DNA from 2 places in the Bradyrhizobium sp. 26S5 genome. Region 1 is predicted to be linked to the other one. Evidence: riboswitches for the same ligand, from Rfam matches in the RefSeq annotation. Region 1 holds a riboswitch; the other holds the start of a gene.
What was found. A riboswitch is a leader RNA that binds a small molecule or an ion and turns the genes downstream of it on or off. The one in region 1 is predicted to bind glycine.

Region 1 (15,533 bases):
AGACGGTCGCGCAGCCCGGGATCGCTGATCGTGGGCTTGCCCGGAGCCGTCGCCACGATCAGCCTCTCCGTCAGGCGCCGGCCGATGCCTGTTGAGTCATCGCCTGCTCGATCGCCGACAGCGCCGCATCCGCCTTGGCGCCGTCGGGCCCGCCCGCCTGCGCCATGTCGGGCCGGCCGCCGCCGCCCTTGCCGCCGAGCGCCTCGGAGCCCTTGCGCACCAGCTCGACCGCGTTGAAGCGCGAGGTCAGATCGGCGGTAACACCGACCACGATGCCGGCCTTGCCGTCCTCGGTGACGCCGACGATCGCGACCACGCCCGAGCCGATCTGCTTCTTGCCGTCGTCGACGAGGCTCTTCAGGTCCTTGGTCTCGACGCCCTCGACCGCGCGGGCGAGCAGCTTGACGTTGCCGACCTCGCGCACGCCCGAGGCCGCGCCGTTCGACGACGCGCCGCCACCGCCCATCGCGAGCTTCTTGCGGGCGTCCGACAGGTCGCGCTCGAGCTTCTTGCGCTCTTCCATCAGCGCCGTGATGCGCGCCGGGACATCCTCGATCGTGGTGCGCAGCTCCTGCGCCGCGGTCTTGGCCAGCGCCATCGTGTCATTGGCGTGCCTGCGCGCATGGCGCCCGGTCAGTGCCTCGATGCGGCGCACGCCCGACGCCACCGCGCCCTCGCCGGTCACCGAGATCAGGCCGATATCGCCGGTGCGGCGGACATGGGTGCCGCCGCAAAGCTCGACCGACCAGCCGAGCACGTTCTGACCGTGCTCGCGGGCGCTCTTGCCCATCGAGACGACGCGGACCTCGTCGCCATATTTCTCGCCGAACAGCGCGCGAGCGCCGGCCTCGCGGGCGTCGTCGACCCCCATGATGCGGGTCGTCACCTCGTCATTCTCGAGCACGACGTCGTTGGCGATGTCCTCGACCCGGGCAAGCTCGTCCGGCGTGATCGGCTTCGGATGCACGAAGTCGAAGCGCAGCCGGTCCGGCGTGACCAGCGAGCCGCGCTGGGCGATGTGATCGCCGAGCACCTGGCGCAGCGCCTCATGCAAGAGGTGCGTCGCGGAGTGGTTGGCGCGGATCGACGAACGCCTCGCGTGATCGACCTCGAGCTGCAACGCGGTGCCGACGTTGAGCGTACCCTGCTCCACCGTGCCCAGATGCACGAACAGATCGCCTGCCTTCTTCTGCGTGTCGGTGACGCGGAACTTGACGCCGTCACGCGTAAGGATGCCGATGTCGCCGACCTGGCCGCCGGACTCCGCATAGAACGGGGTCTGGTTCAACACGATCGCGCCGCTCTCGCCGGTCTTGAGAGTGCCGGTCTCGGCGCCGTCCTTGACCAGTGCCGTCACCACGCCTTCCGCGCTCTCGGTCTCATAGCCGAGGAATTCGGTCGCGCCGAGCTTCTCGCGCAGCGGAAACCAGATCGCTTCGGTCGTCGCCTCGCCCGAACCTGTCCAGGAGGCGCGCGCCTTGACGCGCTGCCGCTCCATCGCATCGGTGAACGCCGCCTGGTCGACGCTGATGCCGCGCGACTTCAGCGCGTCCTGCGTCAAATCCAGCGGGAAGCCAAAGGTATCGTACAGCGTGAACGCGGTGTCGCCGTCGAACATGTCGCCCTTCTTGAGGCCGGCGCTCTTCTCGTCGAGGATCGACAGGCCGCGCACCAGCGTCTTGCGGAAGCGCGTCTCTTCCAGCCGCAGCGTCTCCTCGATCAGCTTCTCCGCACGCACCAGGTCCGGATAGGCCTGACCCATCTCGCGGACCAGCGCCCAGACCAGCCGGTGCATCAGCGGCTCATGCGCGCCGAGCAATTGGGCATGGCGCATCGCACGGCGCATGATCCGGCGCAGCACGTAGCCGCGGCCCTCGTTCGACGGCAGCACGCCGTCGGCAATCAGGAACGCCGACGAGCGCAGATGGTCCGCGATAACCCGATACGACGCAACGGTCTGCTCGTTCGGACCGTGTCCGAGCGCGGATGCGGCCGCATCGATCAAATGGCGGAACAGATCGGTCTCGAACACGCTTTCGGCGCCTTGCAGGATCAAGGCCATGCGTTCCAGGCCCATGCCGGTGTCGATCGAGGGACGCGGCAGCGGCACGCGCTCCTCCTTCGTCACCTGGTCGAACTGCATGAACACCAGGTTCCAGAACTCGAGGAAGCGATCGCCGTCCTCCTCCGGACTGCCCGGAGGTCCGCCCCAGATATGCTCGCCGCGGTCGATGAAGATCTCGGAGCACGGACCGCACGGCCCGGTATCGCCCGCCGCCCAGAAATTGTCCGACGTCGCGATGCGGATGATGCGGTCGTCCGAGAAGCCGGCGATCTTCTTCCAATGGCCCGCCGCCTCGTCGTCGTCGTGGTAGATGGTGACGAGCAGCTTGTCCTTCTTCAGCCCGAAATCCTTGGTGACCAGGTTCCAGGCGAGCTCGATCGCGCGCTCCTTGAAGTAATCGCCGAACGAGAAGTTGCCGAGCATCTCGAAGAAGGTGAGATGGCGCGCGGTGTAGCCGACATTGTCGAGGTCGTTATGCTTGCCGCCGGCGCGCACGCACTTCTGCGCGGTGGTCGCGCGCTGATAGGAACGCTTCTCGACGCCGGTGAAGACGTTCTTGAACTGCACCATGCCGGCCGCCGTGAACATCAGGGTCGGGTCGTTGCGCGGCACCAGCGGCGACGACGGCACGATTTCGTGGCCGTTCGCCTTGAAGTAGTTCAGAAAAGTCGACCTGATGTCGTTGACGCTGCTCATGTTCATCCAATCGGAAATAGGGGCCGGTCAGCCGCAAAAAGGCGTCATTTCCGGCCGAACGCTTTTAGACAAGGCCAGCTGCGGTGTCCAGAAACTGTGCAGGCGGATCATGGGCTTGCCGCGGCAGCACAAAGCCCACTGGATAGTTGCTGCAGCTGCGTTGACAGTCTTGGCGGCGCCGTGTTTTCTACCTACCTATAGCTAAGTCACGTCGGGAGAGACCGGCCTTGCGCCGGCGCCGAAGGAGCAACCGCCCCGGAAACTCTCAGGCAAAAGGACCGCGTGACGTCTGACATCTGGAAAGAGGCGCTGGGTCATCCCCGATGCGTCCGCCGACGGGATAATACTCTCAGGCACAGCGACAGATGGGGCTTTCTGCAGGTTTCTCAAGGGGAAATAGGTCCCCTGCGGGAACCGCGAGGGCCCTGTGATGCTTGCGCGCGAAACTTCCCCGCTGAAACAGACCCCGCTGCACGCGCTGCACCTGGCGCGCGGCGCCAAGATGGTGCCGTTCGCCGGCTATGACATGCCGGTGCAATACACCGCCGGCGTGCTCAAGGAGCACTTGCACACCCGCAGCAACGCCGGCCTGTTCGACGTGTCCCACATGGGCCAGCTCGCGCTGAAGCCCAAATCCGGCAAGGTCACTGATGCAGCGCTCGCGCTGGAAAACCTGGTGCCGCAGGACATTGTCGGCATCGCGCCGGGACGGCAGCGCTACGCCCAATTCACCAATGACGACGGCGGGCTGCTCGACGATTTGATGGTCGCGAATTTCGGCGATCATCTGTTCCTGGTGGTGAACGCCGCCTGCAAGGCCGAGGACGAGGCGCATCTGCGCGCGCATCTCTCCGACGCCTGCGAAATCGTGTCGCTGGCCGACCGCGCGCTGATCGCGCTGCAGGGGCCGACAGCCGAATCGGCGCTGGCGAAACTTTGTGCAGATGTCAGTTCGATGAAATTCATGGACGCCGGCCCGCGCCGCGTCGCCGATATCGACTGTTTCGTCTCGCGCTCCGGCTACACCGGCGAGGACGGCTTTGAAATCTCGGTGCCGGCGGACAAGGCCGAAACCCTGGTCACCGCACTGCTGGACAATTCCGACGTGCTGCCGATCGGGCTCGGCGCGCGTGATAGCCTGCGGCTCGAAGCCGGGCTCTGCCTCTATGGCCATGACATCGACACCACGACGACGCCGGTCGAAGGCGCGCTGGAATGGTCGGTACAGAAGGTTCGCCGCAGCGGCGGCGGCCGCGCCGGCGGTTTTCCGGGCGCCGACAAGATCCTCGCACAGTTCGCGCAAGGCGCTTCCCGCCGCCGTGTCGGCTTGCGACCGGAAGGCCGCGCGCCGGTGCGCGAAGGCGCCGTCCTGTTCGCCGACCCGACCTCCACCGAGCCAATCGGCAAGGTGACGTCGGGCGGCTTCGGCCCGAGCCTCAATGCCCCCGTTGCGATGGGCTATCTGCCGACCTCGCTTTCCGCGCTCGACACCACCGTTTTCGCCGAGGTGCGCGGCCAGCGACTGCCGCTGAAGGTCGCCGCCACGCCCTTCGTTCCCAATACCTACAAACGCTAGACGCCAAAGGATCGATCCCCATGACGACGCTGTACACGTCCGACCACGAATGGCTCCGCATCGAGGGCGACGTCGCCACGATCGGGATCACCGACTACGCGCAATCGCAGCTCGGCGACGTCGTGTTCGTCGAATTGCCGAAGGTCGGCCGCAGCCTGAAGAAGGCCGAGGCCGCCGCCGTCGTCGAATCCGTCAAGGCCGCCTCCGACGTCTACGCGCCGATCACCGGCGAGGTGATCGAGGTCAACGAAGAACTCGCGGCCGAGCCCGCGCTGGTCAATTCGGATGCCGGCGGCAAGGCCTGGTTCTTCAAGCTGAAGATATCAGACAAGAGCGAACTCGGCGGCCTGATGGATGAGGCCGCCTACGCCGCCCACACCGCCTGAGGATCAGCCCGAGGATCAAGCCATGAACGCGCCCTTCAAGCCGATCAACGAAGCCGCCACCGATTTCGTCCGCCGCCACATCGGACCGTCGCCGCGCGACGTCAACGCGATGCTGGAGACGGTCGGCGCTGCGAGCCTGCAGGCAATGATGGACGAGACGCTGCCGGCGTCGATCCGCCAGAAGGCGCCGCTCGATCTCGGCCGCGCGCTGAGCGAGACCGAGGCGCTTTCGCATATGAGCGAGCTCGCCGCGCAGAACCAGGTGTTCACCTCGCTGATCGGCCAGGGCTATTCCGGCACCATCCTGCCCGCGGTGATCCAGCGCAACATCCTGGAGAACCCGGCCTGGTACACCGCCTACACGCCGTACCAGCCGGAGATCAGCCAGGGCCGGCTCGAAGCGCTGTTCAACTTCCAGACCATGGTCTGCGACCTCACCGGGCTCGACGTCGCCAACGCCTCGCTGCTCGACGAGGCGACCGCGGCGGCGGAGGCGATGGCGCTCGCCGAGCGCCACTCGCAGGTCAAGGCGAAGGTGTTCTTCGTCGACAAGGAGGTGCATCCGCAGACGCTTGCCGTGATGCGCACGCGCGCAGCGCCCTTGGGCTGGGCGCTGGTCGTCGGCGATCCCCTGACCGAACTCGACAAGGCCGACGTGCTCGGCGCGCTGCTGCAATATCCGGGCACCTCGGGCGCGGTGCGCGACCTCAGGCCCGCGATCGCGTCGCTGCGCGCCAAGGGCGCGCTTGCGATCGTGGCGGCGGACTTGCTGTCGCTCACGCTGCTCACCTCGCCCGGCGAGCTCGGCGCCGACATCGCAATCGGCTCGGCGCAGCGGTTCGGCGTGCCGATGGGTTATGGCGGCCCGCACGCCGCCTACATGGCAGTGCGCGACACGCTGAAGCGCTCGCTGCCCGGCCGAATCGTCGGCCTGTCGGTGGATTCCCGCGGCGCGCCGGCCTATCGGCTCGCGCTGCAGACCCGCGAGCAGCATATCCGCCGCGAGAAGGCGACCTCCAACATCTGCACCGCGCAGGTGCTGCTCGCCGTGATCGCCTCGATGTATGCGGTCTATCACGGCCCCGAGGGCCTGACCCATATCGCACGCAGCGTGCATCGCCGCGCCACCGTGCTTGCCGCAGGCCTGCGCAAGCTCGGCTTTGCGCCTGTGAGCGAAGCGTTCTTCGACACCGTGACCGTCGAAGCCGGTGCGAAGCAGATCGAGCTGGTCTCCCGCGCGCTGGCGGAGCGGATCAATCTGCGCATCGGCGCGACCACGCTCGGCATCGCGCTCGACGAGACCACCACGCCTGAGACCGTCGAGGCGGTGTGGCGCGTGTTCGGCGGCAAGCTCAGCTATGCCGAGATCGAGGCGGCCGCACGCGAGGCGCTGCCGAAGGAGCTGCGGCGCACCAGCGCCTTCCTCACCCATCCGGTGTTCAACACGCACCGCTCGGAGACCGAACTGCTGCGCTACATGCGCAAGCTCAGCGATCGTGACCTGGCGCTCGACCGCGCGATGATCCCGCTAGGCTCCTGCACCATGAAGCTGAACGCCACCACCGAGATGATCCCGCTGACCTGGCCGGCGTTCGGCAATCTGCATCCGTTCGCGCCTGCGGATCAGGCCAAGGGCTATCACGCGCTGTTCCAGCGGCTGGAGCAGTGGCTGTGCGACATCACCGGCTATGACGCGGTCTCGCTGCAGCCGAACTCCGGCGCGCAAGGCGAATATGCCGGGCTGCTGGCGATCCGCGGCTATCATCTCGCGCGCGGCGAGCCGCACCGCAAGGTGTGCCTGATCCCCTCCTCCGCGCACGGCACCAATCCGGCCTCCGCCGCGATGGTCGGCATGGACGTCGTGGTGGTGGCCTGCGATGCGCGCGGCGACGTCGACGTCAATGATCTTCGCGCCAAGGCGGAGAAGCACTCGAAAGACCTCGCCGCTGTCATGATCACCTATCCGTCGACCCACGGCGTGTTCGAGGAGCATATCAGCGAGATCTGCGACATTGTGCATGCGCATGGCGGACAGGTCTATCTCGACGGCGCCAACATGAACGCGCAGGTCGGGCTGTCGCGGCCCGGCGATTACGGCGCCGATGTCAGCCATCTCAACCTGCACAAGACCTTCTGCATCCCGCATGGCGGCGGCGGTCCCGGCATGGGCCCGATCGGCGTCAAGGCGCATCTGGCTCCCTATCTGCCCGGCCATCCCGCGACAGACGGCACGGTTGCGCACGCCATCGGCCCGGTGTCGGCCGCGCCGTTCGGCTCGGCATCGATCCTGACCATCTCCTACATCTACATCCTGATGATGGGCGGCGAAGGCCTCACACGCGCCACCGAGATCGCGATTCTCAACGCGAACTACATCGCCGCGCGGCTGCAGCCGCACTTCCCGGTGCTGTATCGCAACGCCCGTGACCGCGTCGCGCATGAATGCATCATCGACCCGCGGGCGCTGAAGACGACCAGCGGCGTCACCGTGGACGACATTGCCAAGCGGCTGATCGATTACGGCTTCCACGCGCCGACCATGAGCTTCCCGGTGGCGGGCACGCTGATGATCGAGCCGACGGAATCGGAATCCAAGTTCGAGATCGACCGCTTCTGCGACGCCATGATCGCGATCCGCAACGAGATCGCGGAGATCGAGAAGGGCCGCTGGAAGGTCGAGGCCTCGCCGCTGCGCCACGCGCCGCACACCGTCCACGACATCGCCGACGATGCCTGGAACCGGGCCTACAGCCGCGCCGAGGGCTGCTTCCCCGCGGGCGTGTCACGTTCCGACAAATACTGGAGCCCGGTCGGGCGCGTCGACAACGTCTATGGCGATCGCAATCTGGTGTGCTCGTGCCCGCCGGTGGAGGATTACGCGCAGGCGGCGGAGTAGCGCGGGCGATTAGCGTAGGTGCCGTAGGATGGGTAGAGCGCAGCGAAACCCATCACCAGTGCCAATCACGCTCAATGAACGATGGGTTTCGCTTCCGCCTTCGCTCTTCGAGCTACGGCGGACAAGTCGCGGTACCCATCCTACGGTCTGGCAATCATAAGGCCCGGCGAGACTGCGGGGCGAACGACGGCGAGCAATGCCGCGGCAGGAGGATTCATGCGCCAGGAATTCTGGTTTCACTTCCCGTTTCGCGTCCGCTATTCCGAAGTCGACGCGCAGGCGGTGGTGTTCAACGCCCACTACCTGACCTATTTCGACACCGCGATCACCGAATATTTTCGCGCGATGGGCTACGACTATCTCGGCGAGGTGGCGCGGACCGGCGTCGACTTTCATACCGTGAAGTCGGTCGTCGAATACAAGGCGCCGATCCGGTTCGACGAGGACATCGAGGTCTGCGTGCGGGTCGCGCGGATCGGCCGCTCCTCGATCGTGCTTGCGCTTGCGATCTTCGCCAAGGGCTCCGACGACCTTCGCGCCACCGGCGAAATCATCTGGGTCGCCACCGACCAGAAGACGCAGCAATCGGTCGCCGTGACCGAGGACTTGCGCGCGCTGATCGCGAGCCGGGAAAAGGCGCTGGCGCAGGGGTAAGCCGACTGCCAATCCGCGTTGCGCGGATTGAGACACAACGGCCACTCCGCCATCGGGCGCTAGTGCTTCACCAAGGTTGGGCTCCAGCGCCAGAGATTGTCGTTGGTGAGGTGCGTGCCGCCCCACCAGCGATCGATCGGATTGTGACGACTGAAGTCCTCCTTATGGGCGAGGACAGCTTCGCCAAATTCAGTCAGCGACAGCCGGCTTCGCCGATAGGCCTCCATGCGCGCTCGCAAATTCTCAGGGGCGATCACGCGTAGCTCATCATCGAGCCCAGCGATCGCGGGCTGCGGCCCATGCGCGAGCCCTTGAAGCAGCGTCCCGATTTTCATGTCGGTGAATACCGCGCGTTGACCGAACCCGCGAAGGTAGAACAACCCGTTCGTACCCATGAAGCCCGCCGCAATCAGTTCGAGCAGTCGTAGTTCGGTCGCGCCAAGTCCCGATCTGCTCCACGGAAGCTCCTGGAGCAGGTCAAGCAGGGCCGGCCTCAGCAAGGGAAAGCCGCTGAGGTCTCGACATAGCGCATCGAAGCAAGCCTCGGGCGTTGCCGCGCGATAGGCCTGCCAGCAGATGCTTGCGGTCTCGAGGTCGGCAGGCCGTATGTTGATAAGCGGCACTTCGTTCCATCCGCGCCATGTCTCGTGCAGCGTCGACAGAGCGAAAGCGACCAGGCGCAATTTCAACTTGGCCGCCATCGCCGGGTAAGCCCGGAAATGATCGAGCAACCAAATCAGCTGCAATTGATCATTTGGGTCCGGATCGAACCAAAGCTCGACAATCTCGTAAGGTTCGCAGAATTCGATCAGCGCGAGATCCCTGCGCGCCCTGGCATCCTGAGGCCACTGGCTCCGCGTGCTCCAGTGCGACCAATGTCCGACCGGATCCTGGTCCGACCGTAATCCGAAGTAAGTCTCAAGCTCTCCTAGCGGCGGCAGTGGTCCGCCGACAAATCGAAAGCCGGATGTAATAGCGACCTCGGCGAGCCCCGAACGTGTGAGGCTAAGGCCGGACGGACTGGTCAGGATCAGGCGCTTCATCGGCACAACTCTCTCAACGCCAGACCAAACGAAACGGGCGCCGAAGACGTCGGCAACTCAACGTCCTCAGCGCCCGCTTGCAACGAAATCTTGCAGCCTTACGGCTTACTCCTCGGTCGGCTCCTCGCCCTCGGCGTCGCGCTCGGGCGTGCCGGCGAGAATCTGCTCGGAGATCAGGCCGGAGTTCTGCCGGATTGCGGCTTCGATCTTGGCGGTGATGTCGGGGTTCGCCTTCAGGAAGGCCTTGGAATTCTCGCGTCCCTGGCCGAGCCGCTGGCTGTCATAGGAGAACCAGGCGCCGGATTTCTCGACGATGCCGGCCTTGACGCCGAGGTCGAGGATTTCGCCCATCTTGGAGACGCCCTCGCCATACATGATGTCGAACTCGACCTGCTTGAAAGGCGGCGCCAGCTTGTTCTTCACAACCTTGACGCGGGTGGTGTTGCCGACGACCTCGTCGCGCTCCTTGATCGCGCCGATGCGGCGAATGTCGAGGCGGACCGAGGCATAGAACTTCAGCGCGTTGCCGCCGGTGGTGGTCTCCGGCGAACCGTACATCACGCCGATCTTCATGCGGATCTGGTTGATGAAGATCACCATGGTGTGGGACTTGTTGATCGAGGCGGTGAGCTTGCGCAGCGCCTGGCTCATCAGGCGCGCCTGCAGGCCCGGCAGTGCATCGCCCATCTCGCCCTCGAGCTCGGCTTTCGGCACCAGCGCCGCGACCGAATCGACCACCAGCACGTCGACCGCACCGGAGCGCACCAGCGTGTCGCAGATTTCCAGTGCCTGCTCGCCGGTGTCAGGCTGCGAGATCAGCAGCTCGTCGATGTTGACGCCGAGCTTGCGCGCATAGACCGGGTCGAGCGCGTGTTCAGCGTCGATGAAGGCGCAGATGCCGCCCTTCTTCTGGCCTTCCGCCACCGTGTGCAGCGCCAGCGTGGTCTTGCCCGAGGACTCCGGCCCGTAGATCTCGACGACGCGGCCCTTCGGCAGCCCGCCGACGCCGAGCGCAATGTCGAGCCCGAGCGATCCCGAAGATATCGTCTCGACATCCATCGAGCGGTCGTTCTTGCCGAGCTTCATCACCGAACCCTTGCCGAACTGGCGCTCGATCTGGGAGAGCGCGGCTGAGAGGGCCTTGGACTTGTCCATGGAGGATCCTTCGACGATACGCAGGGCAGTAGCAGACATTGGGATGTGCTCCTTATGGCGGGGATTCGCTAGCGGGACAAACGGGTGATGAGATCGGGCGGAATGCGTTTTTGATTGGAACCTCGTACCACGTTTGTTCTATGTTCGCAATATGTTCTTTCTGGCAAATCGGTGCTGGCCTGCTTTATCCCCTGGTGGCCCGGTTTGAATCTTGGCGTGGTCCGTTTTGGATTAAGCGAACAGAAACCAAGGCTTGGCCGATGTTCTCAGTAGGACTACTGAGCGGCCCTATTCACTGTTCTGGGCATATAAATCTTGATGATGCTCAATCCGTTCTTGCGAGAACAAAAGATAGGGCCGTCCGTGACCGGGATGGACCGAACGGCCCCAGCCAGCCCGTAGTACCAAAATGGAAGAATGGGCCGACACTCCTAGTTACGGGACATCGGGCAACCGGTTGCGCGAGAGGCGTTGCTGAGCCCCTTTCACCGAGTGGCCAATGTCCCCAGGATTAGGATCGCCCAGCCCGAAACTAACCCACGATAACTTGGTTATAGAACATCACCGACACGATTTTGGGCGTCGGTGGCTGAGAGACCTATCGGGCTCCCGCCTTTCATTGGAATGGGAGCGCACTCCATGTGTGCGAAGTGTGTCGAGTTGGACGAAAGAAGCGTCCATTACGCTGCGCTCGCCCGAACGATCACGGATCGGCAGACCATCGACGGCATCGCGCAGTTAATTGCAGAGCACGAAGCCCAGAAGCGCAAGCTGCATCCGGAGCCGAAAGAGTAAGACCGCCCTCAGTTGGCGAACGCGCTTCGTTCCTGTTTTCAATTGATAGCCCCGCAAACGTCTCTGATATCCGCAGATTGTGCCAACGAGAGAAGCGGCGCTCTATTTGGCGACCGGCTGTGAACCTTTGGTTGCTCCGGCAAGACCGACCATCACCGGGATTTTGTTCGTACCCTCTCGGGGCTAGAGCCCAACGCCGTCTGCAGGTTTTTCAAGCGGGCGGCGCTGTGCTGTCAGGGCGGCCTGTTCGATCATCGAAACGGCCCCAGCGCGCGGGCCTAGGGGATACGCGCCGGGGCCGCCTCCTTGGGCGCTCCGTCCGGAGAGCGCAATTCACTGTATCGGGAAAAAGTGGCAACGGAATGCGCCCTCGCGGATTACCTCATTTTGACAAGTGTCCTAATTGCCCGCAGCGCGGAACATCCCGTCTTTCGATCCGTTGATGATTCATCACCGCACCGCCCGTGGGCATCGACCGGGGATGAGATCGCCCGGTTAGTGCTCCCGCCCAATACCAGCAGGGTGCAGCGCCATGCAGAAGCGGCGTCGTTCCAGGCACTCGCAATCACTGCAAGAACGTCTTGCCGACGAGGCCATGCGCCTGCGCGAGGAAGCCAGCACGCTTCCCCCGATCCACCAAAAGAAGGAGACCTTGCTGAGGAAGGCGCGGCATGACGAGACCACCGCTCACTTGACGGAGTGGCTGATGTTCCAGGGTTTGCGGATGCCCCTCTAGATCAGGGAGGACGACCATGCAGGCGAACCACCACCATATCGATGGCGTGGAGGTTGCCTTTGTCTGCGCTGCGGCGGTGTCGCTGGTGGCCCTGTTCGTCAGCGTGGCCTGGCTCTTGCTGCGGTGACATCCAGCAGTGACATCCAGCGGGGCAATGCGGACGGCTGCCAATGCGGCGGGCTGTTCTCCGCTGCCTCATACCTCGCTTCGACGATCCGAACGAAAAGGGCCCCGGCGAGGGGGACCCGCCGAGGCCAGAACAACTTAGTCACTCGATTCTAGACCTCACACCGACACTTTGCTGGGAGCGTTTGGAGTACCGGAGTCATACGGACCAAAGATGTGAACCTTGCGCCCTCCTCGTCCGTAGCTATCCAGGTCAGGATTTTGCCAACCCTCCTGGGGCTAGAACCAACGCCGTCCGTCGTATTTCAATGCGGGCGGCGTTGCTTATAGCGCGACAATCAGGATGAGAGCGGCGCGTCAATCAAGATGAGACGAGGCGGCCGAGTCAGGAGATAATTGACGCTGGCCGCCTACTTGGCAAGCGTTGATTGACGCTGCGCGACAATCAAGCGGCGCTGCCAGCGTCAATCACAGTCTTGTCGAGTTCGTTGGGGGTCGTGTGAACAGGTGGCCGGCCTGGACCGCGCTTGCGATCGAGGGCAACTTTTCGACGGTAACTTTCGACGTTCATCTCGAGGATCGTGGCGTGGTGGACCAAACGATCGATGGCAGCCAACGTCATTGCCTGGTCCGGGAAGATACGCCCCCATTCGCCAAATGGCTGATTGGCCGTGATCAGCAGCGAGCGTCGTTCGTAGCGGGCGGCGATCAACTCGAACAGCACACTGGTTTCCGCCTGATCCTTGCTCACATATGTGATGTCGTCGAGGATCAGGAGGTCATAGCGATCGAGTTTGGCGATCGCGGACTCCAGCGCCAGCTCGCGCCGCGCGACCTGCAGCCGTTGCACCAGATCAGTGGTGCGCGCGAAGAGAACGCGCCAACCGTTCTCGACGAGAGCCAGGCCGATCGCCGTGCCGAGATGGGTCTTGCCGCCGCCCGGTGGACCGAACAAGAGCAAATTGGCGCCGGCCTTCAACCAGGCGTCGCCAGCGGCGAGCGCCATCGCCTGTGCCTTTGATAGCATCGGCACGCTTTCGAAGTCGAAGGTGGCGAGCGTCTTGCCGGCGGGCAAACGCGCTTCCACCATGTGTCGCTCGATCCGACGGCGGGTGCGATCGGCCGCCTCGTGCTCGGCAAGGGCGGCGAGGAAGCGGGCGGCAGGCCACCCTTCCTTGTCCGACTGTGCGGCGAGCTTCGGCCAGATCGCCTTGACGCCCGGCAGGCGGAGCTCATTGAGAAGCAGCTCGACACGGGCAGCATCGACGGAGGTAGCGATACCGGTCATGCTGCCTCTCCCAGGTTCGAGCGGCCCGACATGACGCTGACGGAGGCGAGTTCATCGTAGACGTCGAGCGGCGCCAGCTTGACGGCGACACGCGGGATCGAGGCCGCCTCGGGTCGGAAGCGGTCGCGCAGCGCGGCAAGATCGGGTAACTGTCCGGCGTCCAGATCCATCGCGATCACCTCGGCGAGTTCTGCTTCGCAGGCGCGCTCGTGAGCCAGCGCCAGAAGCTCGACCGTCACCTTGCAGGCGCGCCGGTCATCACCATGCTCCCGCAAGGTCTCGAACAGACGTTTGTAAGCTGCACGCGGGAAGAGTTGGTCGCGATAAACGAGATTGAGGAGCGCCATCGGCTTGCGCCGCAGGGCATGGATGACGTGCCGGTAATCCACAACATGACCGCCCTGGCTCTCGGACACAGGCCGACCGCGCCGCAGCGTCACGACCGGCGTGACGCCAAGGAAGCATTCGAGCCGGTCGTCGAAGATGCGCACACGCAGGCGATGGCCGATCAATCTTGAAGGCACGGTGTAGAATACGCGCCGCAGGATGAAGCCGCCTGACGACGTCACCGGGATCACTTTCTCCTCGAAGTCGGTCGTGCGGCCTTTTGGCAGCGGCGCCAAGGCCTCCTTCTCGAGCGCGATCGGCTTGGCGAGGTTGGCGTTGCGCCGGCCGACAATCTCGTCGACAAAAGCCCGGTACGCATCGAGACTGGCGAACTCGCGCGTCCCCCGCAGCAACAGCGCATCTTCCAGTGCCCGCTTGAGATGGCCGTGCGCGCTCTCGATCGAGCCGTTCTCATGTGCGATGCCCGCATTGTTGCGCGTTGGCGCCATGCCATAGTGGCCCATCAGCCCGGCGTAGCGCTGCGTCAGATCCCCCCGTGCGTCGGCGGCCAGATTGCGGAATGCTGCCGACAGGCTGTCGCTGCGATGCTCCCGCGGCACGCCGCCAAGCGCCCACAGCGCGTTCTGCAAGCCCTCCGCCAGGGCGACGAAGCTTTCGCCGCCGAGCACGACATGGACATGCTCGAAGCCGGAGAACGCCAACCGGAAGTGATAGAGCCGGTGATCGAGCGGCTCACCCGCGATGGTAATACCGAGCGCGCTCACGTCGGTGAAGTCGGACAGACCCAGGCGGCCGGGCTCGTGCTGCTGGCGGAAGATCACGTCCTGTTCGGGGCCGTTGAGCGCCCGCCAGGCGTTGATGCGCCGCTCCAGCGTGCGGCGGATGTTCGGGTTCAAGTCATGATGCCGTCGGCGCAGCTCGTCCAGCACGCCGATCACGCGGATGCCGGGCGCAGCCTTCAGGATCGGAACGATCTCGGCGTCCCAATACTGCCCGAGCGGATCGGACCGGCGCCGGCCCCTCGGCGTCTTCTTCTGCGATGGCGGGCGACAATCGCCCTCGATTCGATACGCGCTTGCCTTCGAGAACCCCGCCTTGGCCGCGGCGGCCTCGGGGGACAGTGTCAGTCGGTACGTCATGTACAGCCTCATCTGGTGGTCGGTGATGTGGAGGCCAGGCAAGGCATCGATTCCCTCTTGTCGAGACGAACCAACAGCTTGCACCAGCCGCACCCGGCCGCCAGACGGGTCCAAAAACGCGCGACGCCGATGGGGACGGTCCTCCGGTCGGGCTGCGCCCTCCCTTCGGTCCGTCCCCATCGGCGCAGTCTCACCTTGATTGTCGCTGGAGTCTCACCCTGATCGCCGCCGCGCAGTTGCTCATTTTTGGGCTCTGGACCAGCAGTCCGAGGAACGAACCGGAACCTGGAGAGTCGGTTCTCAAGCTCCCGGCCTTAGCCCCCAAGCCCACCGGGAGTAGCGATCCCCGGCGCCGTAAAACCTCCGGCGCCCGGGGATCGTTGGTTGGCGATAAGGGCGATGCAATCTTCAACGGGAATGACGAATGCGATGACGGGTACAGACCAAGCAATCGGCTGACGAAAGCCGCCTGCTCCACTAGGCTCGCCCCATGACCTGCTTGTCTCGTCACAAAATAGACGACCCCAGCGCGGGGGCCACGCTGAGGCCGAACTTCCCACATCGCCCGGTGCCGTCGGCGGACAGCAACCGAACCTGTAACAACTGGGCGCTGCCCATGTCGGTTCCTGT
Region 2 (15,533 bases), 190 kb from region 1:
GCGCATCGCGACTTGCGTTGAGGCGCTACTTCTTCGGCGGCGTCGGCCACGGCTTCTGCGGGCCGCGCAGGCCTTCGAAAGCCTTGCCCATGCCGAGCACGCCGATGTCGTCGAAGCGGCGGCCGATGATCTGGATGCCGATCGGAAAGCCCTTCTTGTCGTAGCCGCCGTTGATCGACAGCGCCGGGTTCTCCGACATATTCCACGGCACGGTAAAGCAGATGTGCTCGAACGGCTTTGCGGGGTCGTTGAGCGGTGCTGCGAACTCCGCCGGGAAGTTCACCACTGGCGACACCGGCGAGATCACATAGTCGAACTCGCAGAACAGTTTTGCGGCGGCCGCGCGGATCGCCATCGTCATGTTGAAGCCGCGCATCACATCGACACCGGAGAGCTTTGCGCCGGCCTCGGCCCAGCTGAGGATATAGGGCAGGGTCTTGCCGCGGTCGGCCTGCGGCAATTTCGACAGCTCGTCCCAGGTCCGCGCCCGCCAGAAATTGTCGAGGCCCTCGAGCATCTCCGGGGTCAGGATGCCGTCGATCTCGGTGATGACGGCGCCGGCGGATTCGAACGCCTTCGCCGCCTTGACGACGATTTCGCGCACCTCCTTCTCGACCTTCTGGCCGGATCCGGCGTCGAGCATCAGCCCGATGCGCAGCTTGCGCGGCGACTTCTCGATCGCCTTCCAGTTCACTTCCAGCGCCGGCAGGCTCATGCCGTCGCGGCGGTCGGGACGCGAGAGCACGCTCATCATCAGCGCGGCGTCGTCGACGGTGCGGGTCATCGGACCGGCAACGCGGCCGACATAGGGCGGATCGATCGGCACGCGGCCGAGGCTCGGCTTCAGGGCGACGAGGCCGCACCAGGAGGCCGGCAGCCGCACCGAGCCGCCGATATCGGTGCCGAGATGCAAGGGACCATAGCCTGCGGCACCGGCCGCGCCGGCGCCGGCGCTCGAGCCGCCCGGGTTCTTGCTGACATCCCAGGGATTGCGGGTGAGGGGATGGAACGACGACAGTCCCGACGACAGCATGCCGTAATCCGGCATCGTGGTCTTGGAGAAGATCACGCAGCCGGCTTCGCGCAGCCGCGCGGCAGGCGGCGCATCCTTTTCCGCCGGCGCGAGCTTGACGCTCGCGGCACCCAGCGGCACCGGCTGGCCCTTGGTCGCGACGTTGTCCTTGATGGTGACGGGCACGCCATCGAGCGTGCCGACCGGCTCGCCTTGTTGCCAGCGCTCGGTTGCGGTCTTGGCGACCTTTCGCGCCCCGTCAGGGTCGTACAGATACAGCGCCTTGATGTGCGGCTCCCAGGTCGCGACTTGGGAGATGATCTCCTCGAGCACCTCGGTGGGCGAGAACTGCTTGGCACGGTAGCCGGCGAGCAGGTCGACGGCCGTGAGATCGTGCAGCGAGGTGATGGTGTCCGGTTTCGGCTTATGCATGGGCACCTGCCGGCATGCGTTTCTCGATGATGCGGGCAAACATGCTGGCGCCGATCGGCAGGATCTTGTCGTCGAGAACGTAACCGGGATTGTGCACGGGCACTGAACCGTCATGACCGACCCAGAAATACGCGCCGGGAATGGCCTGCATCATGTCGGCGAAATCTTCGCTGCCCATCTTGGGTGTCGAGCGAGTGAGCACCTTGGCCGGATCGACGACGGTGCGCGCAACTTCCTCGACCACGCGGGACTGCTCTTCCTGATTCACCAGCACGCTGAACGTGTCGCGGATGTCAGCCTCGATCTCGACGTCATAGGCCGCGGCCATGCCGGCGCAGATCGCGCGCATGCGCTTGCGGATCAGGGCGCGGGTGTCGTCGTCGAAGGCGCGCACGGTGCCGCACAGCCAGGCTTCGCCCGGAATGACGTTGTAGGCGGAGCCGGAGTGAATCTGGGTGATCGAGACCACCGCCGGCTGCAGCGGATCGACATTGCGGCTGACGATCGACTGGATCGCCTGTCCGAGCGTCATCGCGATCACCACCGCATCCTTGGAGCGCTCCGGCATCGCGCCATGGGCGCCGTAGCCGTGGATCTTGATGTCGAAGAAGTCGGCGCCGGCCATCGCCGGGCCGGGCAGGATCGCGATCTCGCCATGGTTCAGGTCGGGCGCATTGTGCAGGCCGTAGACCTCGTCGCAGGGGAACTGCTTGAACAGGCCGTCCTTGATCATGGCGCGGGCGCCGCCGAGGCCTTCCTCGGCCGGCTGGAAGATGAAATGCACGGTGCCGTCGAAATTGCGGGTTTCGGCGAGATAGCGCGCCGAGCCGAGCAGCATCGTGGTGTGGCCGTCATGGCCGCAGCCATGGAAGCGGCCGGGAATGGTCGAACGCCACTTCAGATTGGTGTTCTCCTCCATCGGCAGCGCGTCCATATCGGCGCGCAGGCCGATCTTTTTGGTGCCGCCGCCCTTGCCCTTGAGCACACCGACCACGCCGGTGCCACCGAGGCCGCGATGCACCTCGATGCCCCAGCTCGTCAGCTTGTCGGCGACGATGCCGGAGGTGCGGACCTCTTCGAAGCCGATCTCGGGATGCGCATGCAGATCCCGTCTGATGGCAGTGAGTTCGTCGGCAAAACTGTCGATGCGCTCAATGGTCGGCATGGTTTCTATCCGTTTATGCGTGAAGGGGAGGTGGGTGTGAAAGTCGGGCCGTTTGGCTTGATACGGATGCCGGGACGCAAGTGTTTCCACGGCAGCGTGGCGGTATCGGCGGGCATCGCGCCCGGCGCGGCGCAGATCAGCAGCTTTTCGGCGATCGGCTCGAAATCGGCGCGGAAATGCACCGAGCTCTTGTTGACCAGGATCTTCTGCGCCGTCGGCTCGATGCCGACATAGCGGTACATCGACTGGTCGGCAAGCTGGGCCTTGTAGGAGCCGACCACGACGCGGACGTCGCCGATGCGCAGGCAGGCGGAAGGTCCCATGTCCATGTCGCGGCCACCGAAATAGGGGCCCGGTGCGACGAATTTGCCGTCCGAGAGCTTTTCGACCACGAAACTCTCCCGGTATGGCGCGTCACCGGGAATGCCGGACTTGCCGCCGAGTTCGAGCGTGACGGTCGCGCCGATCCCGGCGGTGTGCGCGGCCTTGGCCGATTGCGGGTCGTAGATCACGCCGGTCGCGGCACTCGCTCTGTTGCGCACCAGCGCGCGCAGCATGCCTGTCGTGTCGGAATCGCCGCCGGCGCCGGGATTGTCCTGGGTGTCGGCGATGATGATCGGCTTGCTCGCCGACTTCGCCAGTTCCATCGCCAGCTGGACGCCTTCGTCGGGCGAATAGATCCGGCCGTCGAAATCGTCCTCATGGCTCTCGACAAGCGCGACGATCTTGTCGGCGGCGGCATCCGCATCGGCTTGGGTCCGGCCATAGGCGAACACGCTCGGCCCGCAATCCCTGAAATCGGCCGCCGGGAAGCCCGGCGCAAATGACAGCGTCGGCACCGCGTCGCTCTCGAGGGCCGCGAGCTGTTGATAGATGCCCTTGGTCGGCTGGTCGTTGGTGCATTGCCAGCTGATCGGGATCAGGAACGGCAATTGCCGGAACGCCTTTGCGAAGCGTTGCTTTGTTTTCAGCAGCAGCGCCAGATGCCTGGCGCAGGCTTGGCCGGTGTCGGCCATATCGACATGCGGGTAGGTGCGGTAGGCGATCAACGCATCGGCATGCTCGATCATCTTGGGCGAGACGTTCGCATGCAGATCGAGGCTCACGACCAAGGGGAGGTCGTTGCCGATCACCTTGCGCACGCGGGCGAGGACCTCGCCTTCACCGTCGTCATCGTGCTCGGCGACCATGGCGCCGTGCAGGTCGAGATAGACCGCATCGATCGGCCCGGCCGCGGTAATGCCGTCGACCATTTCGGTCACGATCCGCTCATACGCATCCTTGCTCACATGCGCCGACGGGCTTGCCGCCGCGAAAATCGTCGGCACCAGCTCCCAGCCATTGGCTTCCGCCGCCTCGACAAAACCGGCGAGGCCTACATTGATCTTGCGCATGACCTTGAGCACATCGGCGCCATGCGTCATCGACGGCCAGCCGCCGCCGTGCACGAAGTCATCATAAGTTGCCTTCGTCGGCGCGAAGGTGTTGGTCTCGTGCAGGAAGCCGCCAACGGCAATGCGGGTCATCAAGTTGGTCTCGATACGTTTCTTCGATCATGATGCGAATGGAACGGCCCGCGCCACGATCTCGTCTCGTTGGTTGGAGCGCGATCTTTCGGAGAAGCCGGTATCCACCTTCCGGCTCACGCTCTAGCGCGCGACGTTAAGCGTGTCGTCGCGCCAAGCGCAAGCCGGGGAGCACTACCGGATTTGCATGCCCTATGGGCGTAAAGGCCCAAGGCCAGGTCATAAGGCCAGGTCATCAAGGCTAGGTCGTAAGGCTGCGGCTAAAGACCTAGGCCGTCGCCACAATGCCTTCCGAAACCGGGCGGAAATTCGCAAAATCCCAGCCGCGGCCGGGTGCGGCATCAAGTAGCGCGCGGGTATAGGCCTGCTGCGGATTGGTCAACACCTCGGCCGCTGGTCCCTGTTCCACGACGCGGCCGCGCTGCATCACGGCGACGTCGTCGCAGATTTGCGCGGCGACGCGCAGATCATGCGTGATGAACAACAGTGCGATGCCCAGACGCTGCTGGATTTCGTCAAGCAGGTTCAAAACCTGCGCCTGCACCGAGACGTCGAGTGCGGACACGGCTTCATCCGCCACCAGAACGTCGGGGTCGAGCGCCAGTGCGCGCGCGATCGCGATGCGCTGGCGCTGGCCGCCGGAGAACTGGTGCGGGTAGCGTGAGATCGCGTCGGGCGGCAAATGGACCAGCTCCAGCAGTTCGCGGGCTCGCGCCAGCGCGTCCTTGCGCGGCATGCCGTAATTGATCGGGCCCTCCGCAATGCTCTCGCCGACGGTGACGCGCGGATTGAGCGAGCGGTAGGGGTCCTGGAAGATGATCTGGATCTTCTGGCGATGCGGCTGCAACAGCCGCCGCGACAGATCCGAGATCTCGCGGCCGGCGAGGCGCACGCCGCCAGAGGTCGGATCGATCAGGCGGACGATGCAGCGCGCGACCGTCGACTTGCCGGAGCCGCTCTCGCCGACGATGCCGAGCGTGCGGCCCTTGCGCAGTGTGAGCGTGACGTTGCTGGCGGCCGCGACTTCACGGGCTTTGCCGTACAGCGACCGCTCCCGGTAGACCTTGCTGAGCTCGTTGGCCTCCAGCACCACCGGCTCCTTGGTCTCCGGGCGGGGCGCCCGCGGCACCAGGCTCGGCACGGCGGACAGCAGGTTGCGGGTGTACTCCATCGTCGGATTGCGCAGCACGCCCTCGAGCGGGCCGGTCTCGACCAGCCGGCCGTGCCGCATCACCGACACGCGATCGGCGATCTCGGCCACCACGCCCATGTCGTGGGTGATGAACAGCACCGCGGTGCCGTGATCGCGCTGCAGGTCGCGGATCAGGGTGAGGATCTGCTTCTGGGTGGTGACGTCGAGCGCGGTGGTCGGCTCGTCGGCGATCAGGAGCTTTGGTTCCAGCACCAGCGCCATCGCGATCATGATGCGCTGGCGCTGTCCGCCCGACAGGCGGTGCGGGTAGGACGAGAAGATGCGCTCCACGTCCGGCAGCCGCACATGCTCCATCATGGCCAGGATCTTCTGGCGCCGCGCGCGGGCGTCGAGATCGGTATGGGCGCGCAGCACCTCGTCGATCTGGCGCCCGACCGGCACGACCGGGTTGAGCGCGGTCATCGGCTCCTGGAAGATCATCGCCATCCGCGTGGCGCGCAATTGCCGCAGCCGCCGGTCGCTGGCGGTGAGCAGTTCCTCGCCGACCAGTTTGACGCTGCCGCCCGAGGGCACCAGCGTACCCTTCTGCAGCAGGCCCATCACGGTCAAGGAGGTCACCGACTTGCCGGAGCCGCTTTCGCCGACCAGGCAGAGCGTCTCGCCTTCGCGCACTTGCAGCGAGAGGTCGTCGATGATGCGGTGCGCATCCTGCTTGCGGCCGAGGCCGACGACGAGATTGTTGATGTCGAGGACGACGTTGGTCATGTCAGGCTCTCTTGACGCTATTGCGGGGAGCGAAACGACGGCAATTATCGGCTGTCATTCCGGGATGGTGCGCTAGCACCAGACCCGGAATCTCGAGATTCCGGGCTCGATGCTTTGCATCGCCCCGGAATGACGGCTTCAGAAGGGCTGAAGCCGTCACTTGCCCTCACGCTGCTTCATGCGGGGATCGAGCGCGTCGCGGGCGGCGTCGCCGATCAGGTTGATGCTGAGAATGGCGATCGAGAGCAGGAGCCCCGGCCAGAAGATCAGCGAGGGCTTGACCTGAAAATAGGCGCGGCCCTCGGCCATGATATTGCCCCAGGTCGGCGTTTCCGGCGAGATGCCGGCGCCGAGGAACGACAGGATCGCCTCGGTCAGGATCGCGGATGCACAGACATAGGTGCCTTGCACGATCAGCGGCGCGATCGTGTTCGGCATCAAATGCCGCCACATGATCTTGGGCAGGCTGGAGCCGAGCGAGATCGCGGCCTCGACATAGGGCTCTTCGCGTGCGGTCAGCACCACCGCGCGCACCAGCCGCGCCACGCGCGGGATCTCGGGGATGGTGATCGCGATCATCACGGTCCAGATGCTGGCGCCCGACAGCGACACCACGGCGATCGCGAGCAGGATGGCGGGGATCGCCATCAAGCCGTCCATCACACGCATCATCACCGCATCGACCCAGCGGAAGAAGCCGGCGACGAGGCCGATCAGCAGCCCGACGGCGATCGAGCAGACGGCGGCGCCGAGCCCGATCACCAGCGAGATCCGCGCGCCATAGATGACGCGCGACAACAGGTCGCGTCCATAGGCGTCGGTGCCGAGCAGGTATTGCGCGCTCGACGGCTTCAGCCGCTGCGACGGCGTCAGCAGCAGCGGATCGTGCGGCGCGAGCAGCGGCGCGAAGATCGCCATCAGGATGATGAGCGCGAGGCAGATCGTCGCAACCGCGATGATCGGCGTCGAGGTGAGGAAGCCGAGCTTGACGCGGAGCGGCCGCGTGACGGGAATAGAGGATTCGGGAAGGGTTTCGATCGCCATTGCTCAGTACCGGATACGAGGATCGAGCAGGGTGTAGGCGAGGTCGATCAACAGATTGACCGCGACATAGATACCCGACGTCAGAAGGATCATCGCCTGGATCACCGGATAATCGCGCGCCAGCACCGCATCGACGGTGAGGCGGCCGATGCCGGGCAGGTTGAACACGCTCTCGGTGACCACGACGCCGGAGATCAGGAGCGCGAAGCCGGAACCGATCACGGTGATGACCGGAACCGCGGCGTTGCGCAGCGCATGGCGCAGCAGCACGCCGGTCTCGCCGATGCCCTTGGCGCGTGCCGTGCGCACGTAATCCTCACCCAGCACATCGAGCATCGAGGCCCGTGTCATGCGCGCGATCAGCGCGACATAGATGAAGGAGAGCGTACAGGTTGGCAGGATGATGCGCTCGAAGAACGGACCGAAGCCGGCCGAGATGCTCTTGAAGCCCTGCACCGGCACCCAGCGCAGATCGATCGCAAAGATCTGGATCAGCACATAGCCGATCACGAACACCGGCACCGAGAAGCCAAGCACCGAGAGCCCCATCACGAAGCGATCGATCCAGGTGCCGTGCTTCCACGCCGCGATCACGCCGAGCGGCACCGCGACCAGGATCGAGAGGATGATGGTGGCGAGCGCAACCGAAATCGAGGGTTCGAGGCGCGGGCCGATCATCTCGAGGATCGGCTTGTTCGAGATCAGGGAGACACCGAGGTCGCCGTGCAGCAGTCTGGCGACCCAGGTGTAGAACTGGATGTAGATCGGCTCGTTGAGACCAAGCGAGGTCCTGATGCGTTCGAGCTGTTCCGGCGTCGCATTGTCGCCGGCGAGAATTGCGGCGGGGTCGCCCGGCGTTAGCCGCAGCAACAGGAACACGAACAGGGCCACCACGCCCATCACGGGAACGGCGGCGAGGATGCGGCGGATGAGATAGCCGATCATCGCTGCTATCTCCTGTCGTCAGGCGGTGTGAAGCGAAGGCTGGGCCGCATCATACTCATGGTGTCCCCGTGATGTGTCTCATGCGCTTCTGCGTCTTCTCTCAAAGCTAGCGCGAAAGTGATGAATTTGCAGGCAAATACTGTGCCAATGGCGACGCTATATCAAGGCGCGGTTCGGGCTGTTGGAAGCCTCCCTTGGTCTGAAGCTGCTATTTCGAATTGCACATTTCGTCACGCGCCACCGACCTGAAACCACAAGTCGATTCACGCTCTCATCGCGCCGCACCAGTTGGCGACGAACAATGCGATGCTCTGCGTTGTCTTGCGAAGGCTGTCGAGCTCGACGCGTTCGTTGAACGCATGCGGGCCGATGCCGTAAGGACCATAGCAAAGGGCAGGGATGCCATAGTCGACGCAATAGTAGCGGGTGTCGTTGACGGCGGTAGACAGGCGCTCCTGCATTGGAGCCTGGAAGACGGAATGATGGGCGGCCGACAGAGCTGCTTCCGCTTCGCTGCCAGGCTCGCACACCGCCGGGTCCGCCTGAAAACCACTCCACACGAGCTCAGCCGGATTGTCGGACAGGAAGTCGTCGGCCTTGTGCGCCTCGGCCAGGCATTCCTCGATGCCACGCATCGCCTCTCGCGGTGTCTCGCCCGGCAGCAGACCGAGCCGGCAATCCAGCTCGCACCACGCCGCGGTCGAACTGGCCCAATCGCCGCCTTTGATGATCCCGACATTGAACTTGATCGGATTCTTGACGGTGCGGAACCAGCTGTTGTCGAGCGCCCGGGCATTGAGCGTTTTGGTGTAATCCTGGAACGCGCGCACCAGATGCATCGCCGACAGGATGGCGCTCGTACCCGCCTCGGAATAGGCGACATGCACCGGCGTGCCGCGCACGCGCAGGCGAAACCAGATGGCGCCGACCTGGGCGCGCGTCAGCGTGTGTCCGGTCGGTTCGGGAATGAGACAGGCGTCGGCGCGATAGCCGCGCATCAGAGTGGACAATGCGCCGTTGCCGGTGCTCTCTTCCTCGGTCACGGTCTGCAGATGGACGCGCCCGCCCGGGGCATAGCCGGCGTCTCTGATAGCATCGAGCGCGAAGATCATTGCCGAGACACCGGCCTTCATGTCTTGCGCGCCACGCCCGAACATCCAGCCGTCGCGCACGGCGCCTGCGAACGGCGGCTGGTCCCAGAGGTCAGCGGGCCCCTCCGGCACCACGTCGATATGACCTTGCAAGATCAGGCTACGCCCGCTGCCTTTGCTGTTCTTCGTCGCAACAACCTGCTGCGATCCGGCAAGATCGATGCCGTCCATTGGCGCAGCCTTCGGATGGCTCATCAGATTGACGTCCGCAAGGCTGAACACATCGACGTCGTAGCGGCGCTTTGCGAACTGCTCGGCCAGCCAAAGTTGTTGCGGCGCTTCCTGTCCGCGCAAGCTGCGGAACTGCACCATGCGCGACAGGAACGCGATCTGATCGTCGAAGTTTCGGTCGACGGCCGCGCACAGCTCTGCGGCAATCTGATCCGGCTTGGTCAACGTCTCAGTTGTCATGTCGTGCCTTTCGTGGAGCCCTGTGCAGAAGGCTGAGCGTTGACTGTTTTGGAAAGGCGGCGCACGCAGTCGGTGCGCGTGCCGGTGGCGCGGTTACGCATCGGTCCGCCGAAGAGATCGCTGCCGGCATCCATGTCGTTCAGGATCCCGCGCCGGACCGCAATGTCATGCGTGCTCACCACCCCAATGCGCATTGTCCCCTCCCGCGATGAAGCGCTTTTTCCCATTGTGACGCTAGTTCCTATCACGCGGCGTTTCTCAGCGAATTCCGACTTGGCCATACGCAAATACGCTCATATTCTTCCTCTTCGGCCGGGTAATTAGGGGAAAGCTGCGCGGGTGGTCTCGGTCGTATCGACCTGCGACGGCACCATTGAAGGCGTGTCGAGGTCGCTCCAATCATCGATCGCCCCTGCTACCATCTGCGCCGTCGCGGCCGAGAGCGTCCAGCCGAGATGACCGTGGCCCGTATTGTAGAACACGCCCGGAATCCGTCCGGCGCGAACCACCGGCATCATGTTCGGCATCATCGGGCGCAGGCCCGCCCATGGCACGATCTTCGAGGTGTCGATCCCGGGGAAATGCTGTCGCACCCAGTCCACCAGCGGCTGGATCCGGTCGGCGCGAATGTCGCGGTTGAAGCCGTTGAACTCGGCGGTGCCGGCGACGCGGAAGCGGTCGGCGCCGAGCCGGCTGGTGACGATTTTCGCAGCTTCATCGAGCAGGCTGACGGTCGGCGCAGCGTCGCGGCTTTGCGGCGCATCGAGCTGCACGGTGATCGAATAACCCTTCACCGGATAGACATTGACGCGGTCGTTCAGCATGCCAGCGAAGTGACGGCTCGCCACCCCGGCGCAGATGACGATGCCATCGGCCTGCAACTCATGCCGCGTCGCGACGTCAGCATCATGCGAAGCGGCTTCGTTCCAACTGACGCGGAAGCCGTCGTCGCCTCGCGCGATCGCATCGACATCGGCTTCGTGGATGAAGCTCGCGCCGCGGCGGATGCAGGCGTCGGCAAGTCCGCGGGTGAACTTGTGGATATCGCCGGTCGCGTCCGACGGCGTGAAGAAGCCGCCATAGCAGGCCGTCTGCAGCGCAGGTTCGATTGTGCGGATTTCGTCAGGGGTCACCGGCCGGCGGTCGAGCCCGCCTTGCTGCAGCAGCGTGTTGACCCGCAGGCCCGCTTCGAAGCCGGCCTTGTCGTGATAGACGTGCAGGATGCCGCGGCGTTCGAGATCGAAGGCGATGCTCTCGCGCTGTGCGATCGAGAAAAGATGTTTGCGCGCTTCGATGGCGAGCCGCGTGGTCTCGATGGTGTTGCTGCGATAGCGGCCGATGTGGCCGACGAACTCGCCGATCCAGGAATATTTGTGCCAGCTCGGCTTCGGGTTCATCAAGAGCGGCGCGTCGCTTCTGAGCATCCAGCGCAGCCCCTTGAGAATGGTCGCGGCGTTGTTCCAGACTTCCGCGTTGCTGGCGGAGAGCTGTCCGCCATTGGCGAACGAGGTTTCCATCGCGGCGTAGCGATGCCTGTCGAGGACAGTCACCCGGTAGCCGCGTTCGAGCAGGGCATAGGCCGTCGTCACGCCGGTGATGCCGGCGCCAATGATCGCAACGTGAGGCATGATAGTCTTCAGGCTCCCGTGGGTTAGAGTCGCCGAACCACCGGTGAAACCGGCATCGGCGCCCCATCTGTCACGGTACCTGAGAGCTTGATCCGCATCGGGCCGCAGCCCAATAGCGAACTATCCCCTTCGGTGGACGTCATGGCCCTTGATGTGCGGCCATATTCGTCTCTCTCCAGATCGTCCTGACGATACAGTCCTTTTGCCTGAGAGTTTCCGGGGCGGTTGCTCCGTCGGCGCCGAAGCCAACAACACGCATGTTGTTGCTCCGATCTCTCCCGCATCGTCGTGTTGGACGGCCGGACCGTAGGCGAAGCCTGAAAATTGGACAAGGCTAAATTTCGATCCGGCAGTGCCAACGTGTTGTGCAGTGCAAATCGATGTCAGTCCAGCGTCGCCAGCAGTGCCGCCATCAGGCGGCCGCGTTCGGCGAGGCTGTCGACCTCGATATGTTCGTTGAGCGTATGCGCGTCTGCGCCGCGAACGCCGAGGCCGTCGAGCGTGGGGATGCCCATCGCACCGGTGAAGTTGCCGTCCGAGCCGCCGCCGGCGCTGCCATGCGGCAGATCGAGGCCCATCGCCGCCGCGAGGCCCTTTGCCTTTTCATAGAGCGCCATGGTGCCGGCATCCGGCTCCCACACCGGGCGGGTGACGCCGCGCGTCACCTTGAATGTCACGTCGTTGGCGGTGCCGGACAGCGCCAGCATGCGCTCGACGCCGCGGTCGAGATCGGCCTGGCGCTTGGCCATGCTGAGCGCTTCGCCGGTGCAGGTCGTCGCAACGCAATTGACCCATTGGCCGCCATGCACGATGCCGACCGAGAACGTGCAGTCCTCGGTGGTCATGCCGTCGATGGCGATGATCTGCCGGGCCATCTCGCGGATCGCGGAGCGGCCCGACGACAGCGTCGCGCCGGCGTGGCTCGGCTTGCCTGTTGCTTCCAGATTGAAGCGCGCGATCGCGTAGCGACCGGTGACGACGCCGTTGTTCGGACGGCCGGGCTCCGGCACCAGCACATATTTGTTGCGCGCGGCTTCCGCCTCGATGATGTCGCGCGTCGACGGCGTGCCGACCTCTTCATCGGGGGTGAACAGCACCGTGATCGGCAGCGGTGTCGTGAAGGAGGCGCGCGCCAATTGCCGGATCGCCTCGACCGACAGATAGTTGCCGCCCTTCATGTCGAAGATGCCGGGCCCGAAACACTTGTTGCCTTCGCGCCGCCACTTCAGCTTCTCGATGGTGCCGACCGGGTGCACGGTGTCCAGATGGCCTGATATCAGGATGCCGGGCTGGCCTTGCTTCGGATGAGGAAAACGGGCGCGGACGCAGCCGGCAAAGCCCTGGCGACCGGCGATGCGCTCGATCGTCGCACCCATGATCGCCATCTCGCGTGCGGCAAGGTCGAGCATGCGTTCGACTGCCGCCGAATCCCAGGTCGGGCTCTCGCACTCCACCCAGCTACGCAGGCCCTGCAGCATTGTTTCGGAATCAAAGGGAAGATTGGCTGGGTTCATCGTTTTTCTCTCTTGTTGTTTTGATCGCGCCGGCATCGCGCGCGCGTTACGAAAATCTCGGCCGACGAATTTGTAAAGCCAAAATCTGGCGCGCGGCCTCATTCGTTTGTGTACGTCCGATCCCGCCCGAAACCGATTGACGCGCATTGCGCTTGGTGCAAGTCTCGATTTCACAAGCCATACAGCATGTTAGTTCGCCTAAATAACGAACCGCATGCATAACGAATAAGCCGGCTTTGACCAGTTTCACGTCAGGAGAGATTGCATGTTCCCTATCTCGCGTTGGAAGCACCGCACGCTTGCGGCTGCGTTGACGGCGCTTGCACTGTCGTTCGCGCCGCAGGAATTGTCATTTGCACCGCAGGCGATGGCTGCGGGCAAGACCATCACCGCGGTGATGCACTCGGATCTCCGCGTCATCGATCCGATCATGACCACCGCCTACATCACCCGCGATCATGGCTACATGATCTATGACACGCTGCTGGCGACGGATTCCAACTTCAAGATCCAGCCGCAGATGGCGGACTGGAAGGTCTCCGACGACAAGCTGACATACACGTTCACGCTGCGCGACGGCCTGAAATGGCATGACGGTGCGCCGGTCACCGCGGAAGACTGCGTCGCCTCGCTGCAGCGCTGGGGCAAGGTCGACGGCATGGGCCAGAAGCTGATGGACTTCGTCGCGAGCCTGGAGGCGACCGACGCCAAGACCATCACGCTGAAGCTGAAGGAGCCTTACGGCCTCGTGCTCGAATCGATCGGCAAGCCGTCGTCGCGCGTGCCGTTCATGATGCCGAAGCGTCTCGCCGAGACGCCGCCGGACAAGCCGATCCCGGAACAGATCGGCTCCGGGCCGTTCAAATTCGTGCAGGCGGAATTCCAGCCGGGCGTGAAGGCGGTGTACGAGAAGAACAAGGACTACGTGCCGCGCAAGGAGCCGGCGAGCTGGACCGCAGGCGGCAAGGTCGTCAAGGTCGACCGCGTCGAGTGGGTCACGATGGCTGACGCGCAGACCGCGGTGAACGCGCTGCAGTCCGGCGACATCGATTTCATGGAGAACCTTCCGTTCGACATGCTGCCGGTGCTCGAAGCCAATCCGGATCTCAAGATCGACGTCCTGAACAAGTTTGGCTTCCAGACCCTTGGTCGCATGAACTTCCTCTATCCGCCGTTCGACAATCCGAAGGTGCGCCGCGCCGCGTTCCTGGCGATGAACCAGAAGGACGTGCTCGACGCGCTGGTCGGCAATGCGAAGTACCAGAAGATTTGCGGCGCCTTCTTCGTCTGCGGTACGCCGCTGGAGACCGACGTCGGTGCCGAAACGCTGGTGAAGGGCAACGGCATGGCGGAAGCCAAGAAGGCGCTTGCCGCGTCCGGCTATGACGGCACGCCCGTCGTCATCATGGGGCCGGGCGATGTGACCACGCTGAAGGCCCAGCCGATCGTCGTGGCGCAGCAGTTGCGCGATGCCGGCTTCAAGGTGGATTTCCAGGCCACCGATTGGCAGACCGTCGTGACCCGCCGCGCCAGCCAGAAGCCGCCGAAGGAAGGCGGCTGGAACATGTTCTTCACCAACTGGGTCGCAGCCGACGTCGCCGATCCGATCGTCAACGCGTCGATCACCGGCCGTGGCAAGAACGGCGGCTGGTTCGGCTGGGCCGAGGATCCGAAGATCGAGGAGCTGCGCGACAAGTTCGCGCGCGCTGGCTCGGCCGAGGAAAAGAAGAAGATCGCCGCTGACATCCAGACCGAGGCCTACGATCAGGTGATCTACATCCCGCTCGGTCAGTACACGGTTCCAAGCGCCTGGCGGAAGTCGCTGACCGGCGTGCTCGACGGTCCGGCGACGCCGATCTTCTGGAATATCGACAAGTCCGAGTAGGGGTGCAGTCTTACTCACGACGAATGGCCGGGCGTTGTCCCGGCCATTTTCGTTTTGAGCTCGCGCCTCTAGAGCTTCGGTTCTGATTGAATCAGAACCGAAGCTCTAGTTTCTTGTTTGACGCGTTTTCTTCACGCGAACCGGTGCCCACTTCGCTCGAAAACGCTCTAATGTGAGTGACCCGATTTCGCGGCGCTCGCGCTCGACAGGCTGGAGAGCTGTGTCGGCCCGACCGCCGCGCCGTTGATCCAGACCGCCGTTCCTGCGGCGAGTGCCAGCAATCCGTACAGCATGATCGCGCCACGAATCCATCGCCGGTAGATCACGCGCTCGTTGGGCGTCGCGTCGCGGAATTTCTGGGCATTGAGCCCGTTGCTGCAATGGGCCGCGTCGTCGCCATGCTCGAGAATGGAGGCGCCTTGATCGCACGCCCTGTCGCCAGCAATCCGATTGCAGTTTGCAATCTCCATCACCGATCTCCGACCAAATTGATTTCGAAATGCGACGGCCGCGAAATAAGCGGCCGGAATTTTCCAATGCGCGAAGATTACGAGACGCGGCGATCCCGGCTTGTGAACCGAGCCACAGCCCGGAAACACGATCAGGTGATGCGAGCATCGTGATACCGAGTGAACGCTCAGGCCGTGGGCGCGCGCGTGGCATGCCAACGCGGTTGGCGATGTCTTAAGGTTCCCGTCAGAATCACGTCGTAACCTGACCGCCAGCTTGTGTACCGACCGCGACGGGTTCATGGCCGACGACGAAAGCAGGCCCGCACCAGCCGGCGGGCAACAGCCGATGCCGACCGATGAGCGGCGTGGCGGCTCCCGTCGCCGCGTCCTCAAATCGGGGGCGATCGAGTTCGGCAATGAAGCGATACCCTGCACGGTCCGAAATCTTTC

Region 2: linked by a shared signal. The riboswitch ahead of V5279_RS29010 (D-amino acid dehydrogenase) and the one ahead of gcvT (glycine cleavage system aminomethyltransferase GcvT) in region 1 are both predicted to bind glycine.

What each region holds. Positions count from the first base shown of each region.
Region 1 covers NZ_CP145948.1:6,341,319-6,356,851, forward strand. The annotation lists gene V5279_RS29895 (cyclic nucleotide-gated ion channel) at 1-59, opposite strand, end outside; gene alaS (alanine--tRNA ligase) at 71-2,761, opposite strand; glycine riboswitch at 2,963-3,052, shown strand; gene gcvT (glycine cleavage system aminomethyltransferase GcvT) at 3,192-4,337, shown strand; gene gcvH (glycine cleavage system protein GcvH) at 4,358-4,723, shown strand; gene gcvP (aminomethyl-transferring glycine dehydrogenase) at 4,746-7,619, shown strand; gene V5279_RS29920 (thioesterase family protein) at 7,836-8,273, shown strand; gene V5279_RS29925 (hypothetical protein) at 8,333-9,316, opposite strand; gene recA (recombinase RecA) at 9,422-10,510, opposite strand; gene V5279_RS29935 (hypothetical protein) at 11,111-11,266, shown strand; gene V5279_RS29940 (hypothetical protein) at 11,799-12,002, shown strand; gene istB (IS21-like element helper ATPase IstB) at 12,574-13,416, opposite strand; gene istA (IS21 family transposase) at 13,413-14,945, opposite strand.
Region 2 covers NZ_CP145948.1:6,153,673-6,169,205, reverse strand. The annotation lists gene V5279_RS29050 (amidase) at 26-1,444, opposite strand; gene V5279_RS29045 (M20 aminoacylase family protein) at 1,437-2,609, opposite strand; gene V5279_RS29040 (M81 family metallopeptidase) at 2,615-4,135, opposite strand; gene V5279_RS29035 (ABC transporter ATP-binding protein) at 4,404-6,053, opposite strand; gene V5279_RS29030 (ABC transporter permease) at 6,210-7,097, opposite strand; gene V5279_RS29025 (ABC transporter permease) at 7,101-8,042, opposite strand; gene V5279_RS29020 (ArgE/DapE family deacylase) at 8,306-9,604, opposite strand; gene V5279_RS29015 (hypothetical protein) at 9,601-9,798, opposite strand; gene V5279_RS29010 (D-amino acid dehydrogenase) at 9,925-11,232, opposite strand; glycine riboswitch at 11,298-11,413, opposite strand; glycine riboswitch at 11,417-11,523, opposite strand; gene V5279_RS29005 (M20/M25/M40 family metallo-hydrolase) at 11,616-12,746, opposite strand; gene V5279_RS29000 (ABC transporter substrate-binding protein) at 13,012-14,631, shown strand; gene V5279_RS28995 (hypothetical protein) at 14,799-15,383, opposite strand; gene V5279_RS28990 (PilZ domain-containing protein) at 15,382-15,533, shown strand, end outside.